DNA from 3 places in the Peribacillus muralis genome. Region 2 is predicted to be linked to each of the others. Evidence: riboswitches for the same ligand, from Rfam matches in the RefSeq annotation. Region 2 holds a riboswitch; each other region holds the start of a gene.

What was found. Region 2 has a riboswitch for preQ1 ahead of queC (7-cyano-7-deazaguanine synthase QueC). Riboswitches for the same ligand answer to the same signal wherever they lie in the genome.
Region 1: linked by a shared signal. The riboswitch ahead of ABE28_RS02135 (QueT transporter family protein) and the one ahead of queC (7-cyano-7-deazaguanine synthase QueC) in region 2 are both predicted to bind preQ1.
Region 3: linked by a shared signal. The riboswitch ahead of queF (preQ(1) synthase) and the one ahead of queC (7-cyano-7-deazaguanine synthase QueC) in region 2 are both predicted to bind preQ1.

What each region holds. Positions count from the first base shown of each region.
Region 1 covers NZ_CP017080.1:441,523-447,155, reverse strand. The annotation lists gene ABE28_RS02150 (DUF3892 domain-containing protein) at 101-397, shown strand; gene ABE28_RS02145 (hypothetical protein) at 484-1,296, opposite strand; gene ABE28_RS02140 (YbaK/EbsC family protein) at 1,397-1,870, opposite strand; PreQ1 riboswitch class I at 2,034-2,078, shown strand; gene ABE28_RS02135 (QueT transporter family protein) at 2,084-2,569, shown strand; gene ABE28_RS02130 (TVP38/TMEM64 family protein) at 2,690-3,346, shown strand; gene ABE28_RS02125 (PAS domain-containing sensor histidine kinase) at 3,462-5,093, shown strand; gene ABE28_RS02120 (cadherin-like beta sandwich domain-containing protein) at 5,215-5,633, opposite strand, start outside.
Region 2 covers NZ_CP017080.1:3,657,301-3,662,933, forward strand. The annotation lists gene ABE28_RS17780 (SRPBCC family protein) at 1-111, shown strand, start outside; gene ABE28_RS17785 (hypothetical protein) at 366-965, opposite strand; gene ABE28_RS17790 (TetR/AcrR family transcriptional regulator) at 1,126-1,695, shown strand; gene ABE28_RS17795 (DUF4260 domain-containing protein) at 1,739-2,086, shown strand; gene queE (7-carboxy-7-deazaguanine synthase QueE) at 2,130-2,858, opposite strand; gene queD (6-carboxytetrahydropterin synthase QueD) at 2,851-3,321, opposite strand; gene queC (7-cyano-7-deazaguanine synthase QueC) at 3,321-3,986, opposite strand; PreQ1 riboswitch class I at 4,042-4,084, opposite strand; gene ABE28_RS17815 (methyl-accepting chemotaxis protein) at 4,254-5,633, shown strand, end outside.
Region 3 covers NZ_CP017080.1:486,528-492,160, forward strand. The annotation lists gene qoxA (cytochrome aa3 quinol oxidase subunit II) at 1-93, opposite strand, end outside; gene ABE28_RS24815 (BA3454 family stress response protein) at 566-700, opposite strand; gene ABE28_RS02335 (DMT family transporter) at 962-1,819, opposite strand; PreQ1 riboswitch class I at 1,949-1,994, shown strand; gene queF (preQ(1) synthase) at 2,102-2,599, shown strand; gene ABE28_RS02345 (aspartate kinase) at 3,159-4,505, shown strand; gene ABE28_RS02350 (sensor histidine kinase) at 4,821-5,633, shown strand, end outside.

The DNA of each region.
Region 1 (5,633 bases), 1.7 Mb from region 2:
CGTATGTAAATACTGAATGCGGCTGGCAAGGAAGTGCCTGGATGAGATTTGTATATTGCAGAACAAATGGCTCACCCTATACATAGGAGGTGTCTAAACGATGGACCAATTTGAAAAAGCCTATGAATCCTATAAACAGCAGGGTACACCGCAAGCAAATCAACCTGATTCAACTGGAAAGGAAGAAATCATTGCTGTCAGGAAAAATGAAGATGACAATATCATTGCCATCAAGACGAATTCCGGCCGCGAACTCGACTACCCGACTGCCCTTTCCGAGGCTAAGGCAGGTCAACTTGCCAATGTTGATGTCTTCCATAAATATGGACGTGACATATTGCGGAGTGAGCCTGATGGAATCAAGGAAAACAATCTCGACCAACTGCCAGAGTTTTGATATCTTGGGGGAGCTGCCTAATATGGGCAGCTTTTTCTGGCATCTAGCTCCAAACACGAGAAAGAACCAGCATGATTGCCGGTTTCTTAATTCTCATATTGATATGATTCGGAGAGTTCGAGCAGATGTCCACAGCACTCGACCACTTCAATGATCTCCATCCATGACATGTCCAGCCCCAATTCATTAGCATGCGATATTTTATCCCGTAATTTCCGGATGGCATTCGCATCCTTCCTTCCCTTACTTTTTGAGGGAATTTGGAAAAAGTGCCTCATTTCCTGATCTTTATGGATAATATCGAACTTGTCACTGATTTGAAGACACTCTATGATGTTGATATCTTCATTTTTATCAATTCTGCGCCGATATAATTCAGTTGCCTTATCCAAACGGTCCTCGCTGATCATGGAGTGCCAGCTACCATCACCGAATCTATGCAAAATGATGTCGCTCAGCCTCATTTCCAAAAGGGTGATATATCCGAATATCAACATCCTGATGGGCGGCTTTTGAAGGTCTGCATGAGTTATCAACTTTTTAATTGAATTATTCTCCAAAACGAACACTCTTGTTTTATTTTTAAAAATATGAAGAAGTTGAATCAAAGGGGTAGAATCCGAAACAAGCTCCCGTGGAGAAAAGCTTCTCAAATACTTCGAGATCCTCCCTTCACCAAGCTCTTCCCTTTCGATATATCCGATGATATCCCCTTGATCTTGCACTGCCATTATATCGAAATTCTTACTCTCCAGCGCCTTCCGTATAACGAGCGCTTCATCATTTTTATGACAGGCCTCAAGCTCTTGGGCTACACTCTTAACCGTGATGTTTTCTTCATAAAGAGTTTTAAGACTAAGGTAGCTACTATTGTTTTTTCGATGACTTCCGCTTAACATCCTTCACACTCCAATTATGAATTTTCTTCACGATCATCTTTAAGTCCACCCTAGCGTAATTCCGTTTCTTAAAAATATCCTTTTCATCCCTGCTCCCCGCTTATTCCCAATCCTTACACACATCAACCCACTCCTTAGCACCTGAATATTCAAATAATTGTGCAAGTGTAAGCTTTATCGCAGAATTCGTACTGCCGCAAGCGGGAAATACTGATTCAAAGCGCTTCATCGATATATCAAGAAAAACATCCAGCTCATTCGCCAATCCAAATGGGCAAACGCCGCCGATAGCATGCCCAGTCTGTTGGAGCACTTCATCTGGAGCCAGCATCCTTGCCTTGAAGCCGAATGTCTGGCGAAACTTCTTATTATCGACTTTTGCATCCCCGGCTGCTACAACTAAAATCGCCTTGTCCCCTTCTCCCCTGAAGGATAGAGTCTTAGCGATCCGTGCTGGGATGACGCCAATGGTATCCGCTGCCTCATAAACCGTAGCACTTGACGTTTCGAACTCCATCACTTCGCCTTCCAGATTCCATTTTTCAAAATGATGTTTGACACTTTCAATTGACACGTCACTCTCACTCCTTCTGCTTCTCTATAAAAATAATATCATCCTTCCATGCAAGAAATCAAAAATCCGTTTGGCTTACATGAGGCTTTGTCATGCAATAACCATTCTTTACACATTGACGAAATAGGCATATATCGACTACTATTAAGTTTCGGGCAAAAACCTATACGTGGTTCGTAACCATCCCACGATAAAAAACTAGGAGAGAAAAAAATGAATAATCGTACCCTCGTGATAAGCGGGATATTGGCTGCCTTATATGTGGCGGTCTCATTCGTGTTTCAACCAATATCTTTTGGCGCGTACCAATTTCGGGTTCCGGAAATACTGAACCATCTGATTGTATTCAATAAAAAATATATCTATGGCATCGTAGGCGGTGTATTCATTTCGAATCTGCTTTTTTCACCTATGGTTCCATTTGACTTGGTTTTCGGGGTCGGGCAATCCATACTCGCCTTGCTTCTGATCATTTTTGTTTCGCGGTTCATTAAAGGCGTCCAAGGACGGATGATCGCGACGATTATCTTTTTCACGTTCACAATGTTCTTGATTGCAATCGAACTGAACCTTGCCTTTGGTTTACCATTCTGGTTAGGCTGGGGCACCACAGCCGTTGGTGAATTCGTTGTCCTTTTGATTGGTGCACCCGTCATTTATGCAATGGACAAAAGAATTCAGTTTGAAAAGTGGCTTTAAAGGAATCATCGCTTCCTGAACCTACTATACTGTAAAAGAGCTGTCTGCATTATGCGACAGCTCTTTTTTCACCAATTAACCTTGAGCTGGTAAACTATAAGTAAGAATGGTGGTGACTCTTTGAAAAAATTCCTGACTTTGATCATTTTGTTGGGTATCGCAATATTTATTTTAACAAATGCAGAACTATTCACTTTAGTATGGAAAAGTGACCTGGAGTCAGTTATTGGCATATTGAAGGAAAACCTTTCACTCACCTTTTTGGTCACATTCGTATTGATGTTTGTTCAGAATTCTTTTACAATCATACCCTTAATTTTGCTCCTGACGATCAATGTCACGATATTCGGCTTCTTATATGGTTACCTTTGGAGTTGGTTCTCGAGTGTAGTAGCATCAGGCTTGATCTTCTATGCAGCAAGAAACTGGTTTCAAGACCTCCTTTTAAAGAAGCTGGATAAAAAGTGGCAAGAAAGTGTTGTGGAGCACGGGTTTATGTACGTCTTTACAGGAAGGGTTTTCCCGCTTATCCCAACAAGCCTGATCAACTTGGCGGCAGGAGTCAGTTCGGTTACATTCAAGGATTTTTTAGTGGCGACGACACTCGGAAACCTGATTTACTTTTTCTTTCTATCGCTAATTCCATATGGCCTGCTTACAGTTGAAATGAACCAATATACGTTAGCTGCACTCGCACTGCTCTTTTTATTATTTTTCGTGATCTACAAACGGGTTAAAAAGAAAAAGAACCAACGCATCTTCCGAAAAAACAGGTGACCACCTCGTCTCCTGTTTTTTAATTTATGATTGTGCATATATTTTTCTTCGATAGTTTGTTAAAATGTGTATGTAATTTTACCATTGCAATGTCTTAAAATCAGGGAGAATCTCCATGTCCAAGCGCTCCATTTTAAGTATATATATCCTTTCCGGGGTTCTTATACTAGTCGTGTTCGACTATTTCTTAACGACAAATATTCAAAACAAAGAAGTCTTCATTCAGCTACAGAGAGTGGAAGGCATTTTCTTTCTTTTATCGATAGGCCTGGTCTTATACCTTTACTTGGCTAAAAGGGAAGAATTCAAGCAATTAAAGGAAGCGGAGCAACGCCGGCGTACACTTATTAACTCGATGGTCGATTTCGTTAACTTCAAGGATGGCGATGGTCGTTGGCTGGAATCCAATTCCTTTGGTCTAAAATTATTTCAATTGGAACATGTGAACTATAAGGGCAAAAAAGACAGTGAGCTTGCGGAATACACTGAATTTTACAAAGAATCGCTGATCTACTGTGAAATTTCCGATGAGGAAACGTGGGTAAAAGGGGAAATCTCAAGATGCGAGGAAATCATCCCCCTTCCAGATGGCCACCACAAGACCTTTGATACGATCAAAGTTCCATTGTTCTTTGAGGATGGTTCCCGAAAAGGGCTCGTCGTCATTGGCAGGGACATTACTGAGAGGGTTGCTGCTGAGAAACAATTATTCGATAGTGAACAACGCTATAAATCATTATTCGAACACAACCCATACCCGATGCTCATGCTTGATTTAAACGGATTGATCACAACCGTAAATCCAAGGTTCGAAACGGTTACAGGCTTTCAACAAGCAGAAATTCACGGCTCCCCCTTCATTAAGCTGGACTTTTCACCAGAAGATGCAGACCTGATTCGTACATCCTGTGAATATGTCGTGGAAAACCGTAAAGGAATAAAAAAAGGAAAAGATATACAATTTATAACGAAATACGGGAAGTCGATCCTGCTTTCATGTTCGTTCGTCCCGATGATGATTGGTGTCGAATTGGTCGGAATCATCACTTATGCCAAAGAAGTCACGCAAATCCGGGAAACCGAAGCCCGTTTAAGAAGAAGCGAGAAATTGTCCATAGTCGGTGAGCTGGCCGCAAGCGTTGCCCATGAAGTACGCAACCCGCTGACTTCATTAAAAGGTTTCGTACAATTACTTAAAAAGAATGACCATCCCCATGAACAATACTATTCCATTATGCTAAGTGAATTGGACCGGATCAATCTTATCGTAAGCGAATTACTCGTGCTTGCAAAGCCACAGGAGCTTCCTTTCAGCAAGCACCAAATCGTCGAACTGATGAATGAAGTCCAAGTATTATTGAAGCCAGAGGCAGATTCATTCTCCGCACAAATATCAACGGCTGTTAAAAATGACATACCGATGCTTTCCTGTGAGGGAAATCAACTAAAGCAAGTATTCATCAACATGCTCAAGAATTCCATGGAGGCTGCCGCCGATCGCATTTGGATTGACTTTGAGCACAAGGACGATAGCATTTCGATCATCATTAAAGATAATGGAAGCGGAATAGAAAAAAAGCGCTTGAAGCATCTTGGAGAGCCTTTCTATTCTTCTAAAGAGAGAGGCACCGGTCTAGGTTTGACGGTCAGTTGCAGGATCATTGAGGCACACGGAGGAAAGGTCCGTTTTAACAGCGAGCCGGATCGAGGAACCGAAGTCGAAATCATTTTACCTTACAAAGCGTAGGACAAGCATTGGAACTTGTCCTTTTTTTTATAAAAAACTTAATGTCGCAGATTGCTTGAACTCCATTTTCCCATGCGTCGCCTAATCATTGGCATCCTTAATGTTCGTTATCATCCGCAGACTATTCCTCATCCATTTCCACCTTGATATCCTTCTCGAAAACAAGCACATAGGTACGTCGCTTCCCATCTTTTGAAACGGTAACGGAAATGGCTGTCTTCGCTTTGTTCTTCAACTTCACCTTTTTTTTATTTCCACCGTCATATTCGATGGTTGCCCCATTTGATCCTGCAGCACCTTGTAACTCAACTGAGGTGATATCATCATTGACTTCAATATGGTACGTATGTTCATTAGAATCAAAGGATTTATTCCATGATCCTGTTGATGCTGTCAAACTGTGCAATACAGGTGCCTCATCCTCTTTTTCTAAATGTTCCGTTGCCGATCCCTCATCTATACCGGTACTCATTTTTTTGGTTAGAGGATTTTCAGGCTGCGCTACCTTCACTGTTTGACTGACACTTGTCGGTTTTTGAT
Region 2 (5,633 bases):
ATCCTAAGCAAAATGATCGGCCAAAAAGAAGGGTGGGTATATACATTCACTTGCTTAAAGGGCCATCTGGAAAATGGCGTGCATACATTGTGGGCGTCCATCGTTTTTTAACATGGACTCATGGATTTGAGTCCATCACTTTTAGATACCTTCCAGGTTACCATCATCCGCTTCATCCCCAATGAGCATGAATTCAGTTGATAGTACTCGATTTCCTGGATGCACGATAAATATGTCTACTAGAGGGTCAGTTTTTTTAAAAAATGGGCGAGCGAATAAAAAAAAACCGTCAATACGAAGATTATTGAAGATAATATTCCTAATTTCTTTTTCATATTAGTCTCTTTCCTCCAATTTCAATATCCTCATTTTATCATATAAGGGTGATGATGGAATTGGATTGAATCGATTATGGGTTCCTTTTTTTCTGTTACCGACACGTTCATATCTCCCATGAATTGATCATGTACATATAGCTGTAAAGTCCAAATGCCGGTTTCATTAAATGTTAAAACCGTGGTCGCCATGGATACAGGAACATCAATGCATTCGCTATCAAAGCTGACTGGTTGCGGCGTATACGCTTTAGGTAATTCTTTGATGGGCGTTTTTATATTGATCAATACCCCTTTAGCTGAATGGCTTATTCCATCAGCATGAGTGGCCGTTACCTCTAGTTCGCCTAAGGGAATTTCTTCACCATTTCTCCAAAACAGCCATTCCAATACGATTTCCTGATCCACTAATAAGGGTTTATCCATATAGCCGAATTTTCGCTCCGTCCCCCTTAACACATGCAGCAGCATCACATCTTTCACTTTTTCTGTTATCGTGAATGTTTTTGACGCATTTAATGGATCGTAAGCGAATCCATCATCTTCAATACTCCATTCAGCATCGGCGTCGTTAGGAATTGATAAACCAACAAGCAGGAACAGAAATATAACAGCATGTTGTAATTTCATAGGTCTCCTTTCTAGGCTCAACGTTTACTATGTTAGACGAGGCAGGCAAGCTTTAGTTACATATATATGGAAATCTTTGCAACGCTCCGTCATTTGACAGTTTATAACAAATGGGTTATATTTTAATTGACCATTGGTTAATAAATAAGGAGGTGCTCTGATGTCACCAAGGAAATCGGCAGATAAAGAATTATCAAAGGAAATGATTCTGAAGGAAGCTAGACACCTTTTTGCCACCGTCGGGTATTCGAGCGTTTCCATGAGGCAATTGGCGAAAACATTGAATTGCAGTCACGGAGCCATTTATTATCATTTTAAAAATAAGGCAGAAATCTTTTATGGCTTGGTGAAATCGGATTTTTTCGCTTTAAATCTCTTAATCGATGAAATCCTGCTGTCCGACAATCTCCCTCAGCAAAAATTGGAAAAGGTCTTATTGTGCTTTATCGAATTCGGCTTGACTCAGCAAAATCATTATTCCATCATGTTTCTATCCAAGGAAAAGGAAATTCAGCATTTATTGCAAATCGATTCTACCAAGACCTATGAAAAGCTTATCCAGTCGATGGCAGAACTGACCGATCATAAACTCGACCCTGCGTCCATTTGGTCCATTTTCCTTTCTCTGCACGGCTTTATCACCTTTTATATCAATACCGATCTATCCTTCCAAGATGTAAAGGGTTTAGCGCAATTCCACGTAAAAAACATCACGAAGAATATTTTATAAATAACACTGACCATTGGTCAATTAACCTTCAGGAGGCTTGAATATGGTAAAGAAACTTCTCCATACCGAAGGGCTCATAATCTTTTTCGCCATGGTTTATGTGTATTCCTTATACGATTTCAGCTGGTGGATGTTCCTTTTGTTGCTTTTTTCCCCTGATGTTTCGATGGTGGCCTATCTGTTTGATGAACATGCAGGAGCAAAGGTTTATAACGTATTCCATACCTATACCCTCCCTATATTTCTGATCCTGTCGGCCATTTATTTAAGGCTGGATAACCTGTTGATGATCGGATTAATTTGGACGGCGCATATCGGCATGGATCGTTTTTTGGGCTATGGGCTTAAATACGCCACTTCATTCAAAGCTACACATATACAAAGAGTTTAAGAGAAAAGGCAGTGTGAATATGCTTCACACTGCCTCCTCTTCTTTACACGCCCCGCTTGTTGCCCCATATATAGGTATGCAGCTGCGGCAGAACCTTCACGTCATTCAATTCATCATCGGCTATCACTTTATCGATCAGCTCTTCATATTTTTTCAATAATCGGCCTATCAATTGCTGATCATCAGCCGTCCTGCTGTCGTCATTGCCGACCTGCAGATAAAAAGGAATGCCAGGGTACCTTCCATGTATACGTTTGGCATACTGGTAATCTTCTTCATTAAAGACGACGATTTTCAATGAAACATGATTGTTAGGGTTTCCGTCGGCAAGGTTCTCCATGATTCGATCGAGCACCGTAAAATCCGTGTTCATTCCGGAGCTCGGGGGCTTAGGTGATAAAGTCAATTCATCAATATCGAGAAACCAATCCTGCCAACGGCTGCCTTGTGTTTCGACACCGATTTTCATTTCATGCTCGTGCAGCAAGGCGATCAAACCGTTTAGATTTTTCAAAAGTGCAGGATTCCCTCCAGATATGGTCACGAAGGAAAAAGCCGAACCACCAATTCGCTTCAGCTCATCCCAAATTTCTTCTGCGGTCATTTGGACGGTATCTTCCTTCCCTGATCCATCCCAGGTAAAGGCTGAATCACACCAAGAACAGGAATAATCGCAGCCAGCAGTCCGGACGAACATCGTCTTTTGACCAATGACCATTCCCTCACCTTGGATGGTCGGGCCGAAGATTTCCATTACCGGAAGCTTACTCACTTTCCATCCACTCCCGTCTGGCCTCAGCATAACTGGTCGGTGTTTCATAGAGGCGGACAAATTCGACTCTTGCCCCCTGATAATCCTTTAACGAAAGGGCTTCGGCCATTTTTTCATATATCCAGACAACCATATTTTCAGCTGTTGTATTCATGGGCGGCAGCGTTTCGTTCAAATAACGGTGATCGAGGTGGATTTCAATCTCATTTTTCCATATTTCCTTCATATCACCGAAATCCATCATCAAACCTCGTGAATCCGTGTATCCGCTCACTCCAAAGATGACCTTATATGTGTGACCATGAAGATTCTTGCATTTCCCCTCATAGTCGTGCAGATGGTGTGCTGCGTCAAAAGTGAATTCCTTGCTGACCAATACCCGTTTCTTTGTATAGTTCAGCTGGCTGCGCTGTATATCTTCATCTATTTTTTGAAGCTTATCGACGATTGTAAAGCCATACATCATGAGAGGTCCCCCCGTCTGCTTACATAGTCGTCCAGTCCTTTTTGGCGCAGCTTACAGGCAGGACATTCTCCACAGCCGTCAGATATGACGCCATTATAGCAAGTAAGCGTCTTGTCACGGACGAATTCAAACGCGCCAAGCTGATCTGCAAGCTCCCACGTTTCTTCTTTATTCAGCCACATAAGCGGCGTATCAATTACGAATGACTGGTCCATCGACAAGTTCAAGGTTACGTTCATCGATTTAACGAATACATCTCGACAGTCCGGATAACCGCTGAAATCCGTTTCACAGACACCTGTGACAATATGTTTAGCCCCAATCTGGCTGGCAAGCACCCCGGCAAATGAAAGGAACAGCAAGTTCCTCCCAGGGACGAACGTTGATGGCAATTCGCCGTCTTCACCGTCCTCCACTGCAATGTCACTTCTCGTCAGCGCATTGGGCGCCAGCTGGTTCAGCAGCGACATGTCAAGGATATGATGGTTGATGCCCAGCTCCTTGGCGATCTGTTGGGCGCATTCGATTTCCAAGCTGTGCCGCTGATTATAATCGAACGTCACCGCCTCCACTTCCTCGAATCTTTCCATTGCCCAAAACAGACATGTCGTACTGTCCTGCCCTCCGCTAAATACAACCACTGCCTTTTCTTTCTTGTTCATTTCTATAAAACTCCTTTTTACGGAAAAAAACAGCACCCTAAGAATAGAGTACTGTTTCTCCTTAGTTTTTTTGAGAGGGTAGCTAGAACCTCTTCCGCCATAATGCGGAATATGCTATTTTTCCTAATTAATCGTAACTTGAAAACGGGAAGAAATCAAGATGTTTATAAATGGAGCAACTGGACCATTTCATACGATCCAATTAACATATTTCATTATTTTCCGATAAATAAGTGAACAAACTTATTGATAAAGGGGTCCATTCATTTGAGAAGCATTAGAGGAAAGATATTGGTGTCATTTTCACTCATCATATCATTATGTATCATCTTAGGAGCATTCAATATTTATAGCAGCAACAAGTCACTTGTACATTCGCAGGATATCATTGAAAGGGAGCTGCCCCTTCTGATCGAGAACGAAAAGCTGCTGAATAATCTCTCGCAAAGGACGGCGTTCGCAAGAGCTTATATTTTATACGGCGACGAAAGCTATAAAGACAAGTTCTTACAATATACCGAAGATAGCCAAAACATCCAGGACAATCTCTTGACCTTAAACGACTCGGAAAAAGCGAAGGATCTGATCGAGAAAAGCGTGGATTGGAAAACGATGATTGTCGATCGGGTGTTCCCACAATATGAAAAAGGAAATGAAGAACGTGCAAAAGAAATCCTTAAAAACGAAGTGGCGCCGATAAGCAATGAGGTAATGGAAGGCTTTAAGGGTCTTGCTTCGGAACAAGAGGAATTGATCGAAGCTTCAGGCGAAACCGTCATGGCCAGTGCGAAGTCAGTCAAGACGACAAGTATCATCATATCCATTGCCGTCGTCATCATTGGCGTGCTGCTCGCGGTCGTCACGGCCCACCTCATTACCGTCCCCCTTCTTAAAATCAGGGATAGGATGAAATTGGTGGCAGCTGGAGAGTTAAACCACGAGCCGCTGGAACGCAAATCAAATGATGAAATCGGCGAATTAACGGAATCTGCCAATCAAATGCAGAATAACCTGCGTGAAACGATCGAAAAAATGCTGGATGTATCCGAATCCGTATCCACCCAAAGCCAAGACCTGACCCAATCAGCTCATGAAGGGCAACAGGGCAGCAGGCAGATAGCGACCACGATGCATGAACTTTCGGAGGGCTCGGACTCGCAAGCCAACCGGGCAACGGAAATGGTTCGCATGATGGAGGATTTCACCAGCAAAATCGAACAGGCCCATCATGCTGGCGGCGCGGTATTCATGAGTTCAAACGAAATCCTTTCCCTTACGAAGGAAGGAAGCATTCTGATGCGCAGCTCCGTGCAGCAAATGAATACGATCGATACCATCGTCAAAAATGCCGTCGAGCAGGTGAAAGGGCTGGATTCCCAATCACAGCAAATCTCGCAGCTCGTTCAGGTCATCAAGGACATTTCCAACCAAACCAACTTATTGGCATTGAATGCCGCCATAGAAGCTGCCCGTGCCGGCGAACATGGCAAGGGATTTGCCGTCGTCGCGGATGAAGTCCGAAAACTCGCTGAAGAGGTCACACATTCCGTAGGGGATATTACCGAAATTGCAGGCACGATACAAACTGGTTCAAAAAACGTCGTCCGATCCTTAGAAGACGGGTATCGCCAGGTCGATGAGGGCACG
Region 3 (5,633 bases), 1.7 Mb from region 2:
TTTTGGATCCAACACAGCTAATGGGTTATCGCAACCAGTTAGTACAGTCGCGATGGAAAAAATTATAGTTAATAAAGCCCATTTCATTTTCATATAGATACCCCTTTCTTTCTTTATTGGAAATTCTAAATAACAAGTTATTCAGAGTGAGTGTTACATTGTTCACAAACTGACGTCTCTATATTAGTATCATATATGGAAAAAAACAATCAAAAGTGACATATGTCACAAAAAGTTCATGAAGAGATAGTGAAAGAATGGGATATGAGGTTATTAGTTGGATATATAATAAGAAAAGAAGTATAATAGCTTATTAATTTAATACATTTTAAAGGTGTTTTTAAATGAAATTTATTCTCAAAAGAACCGTTCTTGAATTGGTAAAATTTCAATAAAATTACATTAGAATAATATTCCATATGAGGGAGATGAATAAGACGAGGGGGATAAGCGTTTTATTTGTTTTTTAATATAAAAAGACAACGGATCATCAAGCGTATAAATTGAGGAATTTAGCCTAAAAACATAAAAAAAGCAGGTATCTGAAAACGATGCCTGCTTCTTATTATTCACTCCATTGCTTCTGGACTTGATGAAGGGCCTGCTGTAAAATCTGTTCCTGGTTTGCACTAGGATCCGTGAGGACGTTCGTTTGATAGGATTTCCCTTTATAATCAACTTTCACTGTAACTTTTACCATGATTCATCTTTCCTTTCTTGAATGCTTAGTTTAATGGGATGGGTGTACGGTTCTTGTATACCCGGGGGTGAGGATTTATCAAACATTTCGGCGTAACGACGATGTTGCTTAATATTCATAATTATCTGATATATTGTGAAAATTGTCAATATTTTAATGATAGCATGGACATTAAAAGTGAAATTTTAGTGCAGGAAATGGAAAATCATCCTCGGTAAAATGAAAACGGCCTTGCTGTGTTATGGAAGCAAGGCCGTTTCTTTATATTTTAGTTAAGATAATCCCTATCAAGGCTGCCAAAACCCCTGCAATTTGATAGGACTTTAGTTTTTCCTTGAATAAGTAACAACCGGCAAAAACTACGATTAAACAGTTCAAGCTCACCACTGGAAAAATGATGCTGGCAATTCCGGTATTTAAAGCGAAGAAATAACATACATAAGCAATGATGCTCAACAAGCCTACTAGAGAGCCGATTTTCACTTCGTTTAACTTGAGTTTTTCATTCTTCATGCCCGATGCGGCCATCAAATAAAGTGTTCCGCCGCCATACATCGATACCAGGATATCAAGTGAGTTCAAATGAAGGCGCGTGGTCGTTGTCATTAAGATCCCAAGTACACCGAATGAGAATATTGCAAATGATGTATGCATCATCCAGGGGAAATATTGATGATTGCCCTTCGCGTTAGGGGTATACTGAATGACAAGGGTAGCAAGGAGCATACAGGCGATCCCGGTCCACTGCAACGAAGAAATATGCTCATGAAAAATGATCGCAGCACAAAGGATGGGGAAGATGGCATTGGCCGCAATCAACGGTGATGTCAAGCTTGCCGGTCCCTTTTCAAACGCACTGCCCATCTGGATATTCCCGTTAGCATTAAGGATCCCGATAGCAGCTCCAAGCAAGATGGATAGCCAATTTGTGGTCAAACCATCTACGATCCCGCCATACAATAGTGCCATGATGAAGGCCGTAAAGTAAAAGAAAAATTGGATATGTATCTTGGAGTAACCTTTTCCGCTGCTCCACTTGAAAATGCTGTTATTGATACCGAAACATATACTGGTGATGAGTGCAGCAAAAATCCACATTTGTATACTCTCTTCCTTCAATTAGGATATCTTCCTCTCCATTCTAAGCGGAATATGGATAGGAATCAAACTCATTTTACGAGAGCTGGATTGACAGATTGATTTTTTTTTTCTATATTTACTATGGCTATTTCAATATATTTCCCGATAATGGGAGAGGTTCATAGCATCACCCTCTTAAAAAAACTATGGCTTTGATATTTTTCGCGAATCAACCATATCTTTTTAGAGATATGGTTTTTTGTTATATAGAGGCCCATTTTATGAATCTCCCCCGACAAGCGTGGAAGAGGAGGACTTTTTATGTCTGGAAGAAAAGAAGAAGAATTAAAGGAAATAACATTGCTTGGGAATCAAGGAACAAAATATCCATTCGACTACGCTCCAGAAATTCTCGAGTCGTTCGATAACAAACACCCTAACCGGGATTATTTTGTCAAATTCAATTGCCCGGAGTTCACTAGCTTATGCCCGATAACCGGACAGCCGGACTTTGCAACCATATACATCAGCTATATTCCAAGTGTGAAAATGGTCGAGAGCAAGTCCTTGAAGCTGTATTTATTCTCATTCCGTAACCACGGTGATTTCCATGAGGATTGCATGAACATCATCATGAATGACCTAATTGAATTGATGGACCCAAAATATATTGAAGTATGGGGCAAGTTCACACCCCGGGGCGGCATTTCCATCGATCCATACACAAACTACGGAAGGCCAGGGACGAAGTATGAAGAAATGGCGGATTACCGCTTGATGAATCATGACTTATACCCTGAAACCGTGGATAATCGTTAAAAAGGAAGAAATATCAAAAGGGTTTCGAAGGATTTTACTTTCGAAATCCTTTTGAATAGTATTGATTCCCCTTTAAGCAGCCTGCGCATTCATGCTTTTCATCCATATCGAATAACCGCCAATCCTTCTTTTCACTCCGCATTTTATCTGCTTTTCCCTAAATTGCTACCAACTGTGGCGTGTCATCCTTCACTAAGAATCCTTGCTCATTCACACGAACATGAAAATGAATAAGCGGTGCCGGTACCCCTCTGGATAAGTGAGTGCCTGCAGTGGAAGCAACCGTCTAATCACCGCAACACAGACCTATAGGTAAATGGTATTCTATCTTTTTTCAAGCAAAGCTGAATGAAATCCAAGCTCCGGAAATTTAAAAATTGAGAGCGATGGAACGTTTTTTCCTTTCCCTGTCATCATACAGTTTTATGGTCGTATTGTCCTTTTTGAAAATACATTTGTCCTCCTCTAAAGGAATTTGTTCTTGATTGTTTCGTTGAAAAACGTAATAATAGGGAGAGTTAATGTTGACAGAATTTTTATAATAATAGGGGATGTCGAGATGAAGGTTGCGAAGTTTGGCGGAAGTTCACTGGCGTCAGGTGAACAAATCAAGAAGGTATTCGAAATTGTGACAGCTGATCCGGAGCGGAAGTTTGTCGTCGTTTCGGCTCCCGGAAAACGCAATTCCGATGATATAAAGGTGACGGATTTATTGATTGAAGCTGCAAAACAGCAGCTGCGCGGGGATAACGGCGAACCTTTAATCGAAGATGTGGTCGCCCGCTATGGAAACATTGCTAAGGAACTGGATATATCCGAGGAGGTCATCACTGCGATCCGCGAAAATTTACAGGCATTGCTGCATGCAGATCAATCCGAGCCAAAGCGTTACTTGGATGCTTTAAAGGCCAGTGGCGAGGATAATAATGCGAAGCTGATTGCCGCTTATTTTCAAAGGTGCGGTGTCGAGGCGCAATATATCAATCCGAACAAGGCTGGCTTGATCGTATCGGATGAAGATGGGTTTACCCAGGTGCTACCAGAATCGTATGATCGGCTATATAATCTGCATGATGTGCCTGGAATCGTCGTATTTCCAGGGTTTTTCGGATATACGTTAGATGGCGATGTTTTAACGTTTTCAAGAAGCGGCTCGGACATAACGGGCTCGATTCTTGCAAATGGCGTCAAAGCCGACTTGTATGAAAATTTTACCGATGTGGATGCCGTTTATGCGGTTAATCCAAATGTGGTTCCCAATCCGAAGGGGATCAGGGAATTAACCTATCGCGAAATGCGTGAGCTTTCTTATGCCGGTTTCTCGGTATTCCATGATGAAGCGCTCATTCCAGCCTTCCGGGCAGGAATACCCGTTCATATTCAAAATACGAACAACCCAGCGGCACAAGGGACTCGCATTGTGAGTACCCGCGATAATACGAATGGACCGGTCATTGGAATTGCGAGTGACAAGGGATTTTGCAGTATTTATGTCAGTAAATATTTAATGAACCGAGAAGTCGGCTTTGGCCGAAAGCTGCTGCATATCCTTGAAGATTATGGAGTTGCTTATGAGCATATTCCATCGGGAATTGACGATGTGACACTGATTCTGAGACAGGACCAGATGAAGGGCGATTCCGAGAAAAAAATCATTACGCGAATCATGCAAGAGCTGCATGCCGACGAAGTGATTGTGGAGCATAACTTGGCGTTGATCATGGTGGTGGGCGAAGGTATGCGGCATAATGTCGGAACGACGGCAAGAGCCTCGAAAGCGTTGGCGGATGCCAAGGTCAATATCGAAATGATCAACCAAGGTTCTTCGGAGGTAAGCATGATGTTCGGCGTCAAGGAACACAGTGAAGAGATGGCCATCCAGGCATTGTATCACGAGTTTTTTTGATGATTCATATTTAGGGCCCTCTTTAACAAGAGAGGCCTTTTTACTGCTGCCAAACTTTCTTACCGTAAATGAAATGGCGAAGTCTGGAAGATGAAAATTTAGGTCATTGGCTGCGGGATTTTGGATGTCTTGAAGGAGACTTATAGGTTGACTACCCAGGACTATGGCGGTTAGTAAAAGGGAGCATGTAGAAGAGGGATGTGATTTATAAATCGCGAATAATCATAGCGAGTGGGGATATTTCATTTATGTCCTTTATTTTCAGCTATAATTTAGGCATGATTAAGCGAGAGAAAATGAAAGAGGGCGGACGATATGAGTATGTGGTTAATAAATCTTCGGATAGTCATGTTCTTGATGATTAGCTTTTTCTATTACTGGAGGTTGCCTGAATCCGATGCTTCTAGATGGTTTGTCGTAGTGGCGGCTGTAGGTTTTATCCTTAATCATTTTTTGATATTTCATAAGGAATCATTTACTTATAAACTGCGGATCATCTATCTGGATGGAATACTTAGTTTTGGATTCGGTTTTTTGTTTCAGAAGTCCACTCTCTATTTGATCATGGTTGGCGTGGTAACCATTACCTTGTTCATTATTGTCTCAGATTTCAAGAAACTTAAGTTATACTCTCTGATTATAGTCTTACTGTGGCTAATGGTTATGGGCACAACCTATTTTCAATCAGGGAAACTGGACATCATTGATAACTTGTCGAGCATCTCGTTTGTAGCGTTTTCAGCTATCGTTGGTGATTTGATCAGGAAACTTATTGAAGCTAGAGACGTGATGAGTGAACAATTCCTGCAATTGAATGTAGCGCATGAGGAGCTATCAGCGGCCCATCAACAACTGCAATCATACTCGCAAGAAGTTGAGGAAGCGGCTAGAATCAGAGAACGAAATCGAATTGCTCGGGAGATTCATGATACCGTCGGACATAAGATGACGGCTTTATTTGTCCAAATGGAACTTGCGGATGAACTAATCAAATATGACTTGGTTAAAACGAAGGATACGCTGAAAGTTTGCAGGGATTTGGCTCAGGGGGCGTTGGAAGAGGTCCGTTTTTCCGTCCGGGCATTGAAGGTGGAAGAGGAAGCAGCCTTTTTACCAAGTGTACGCAGA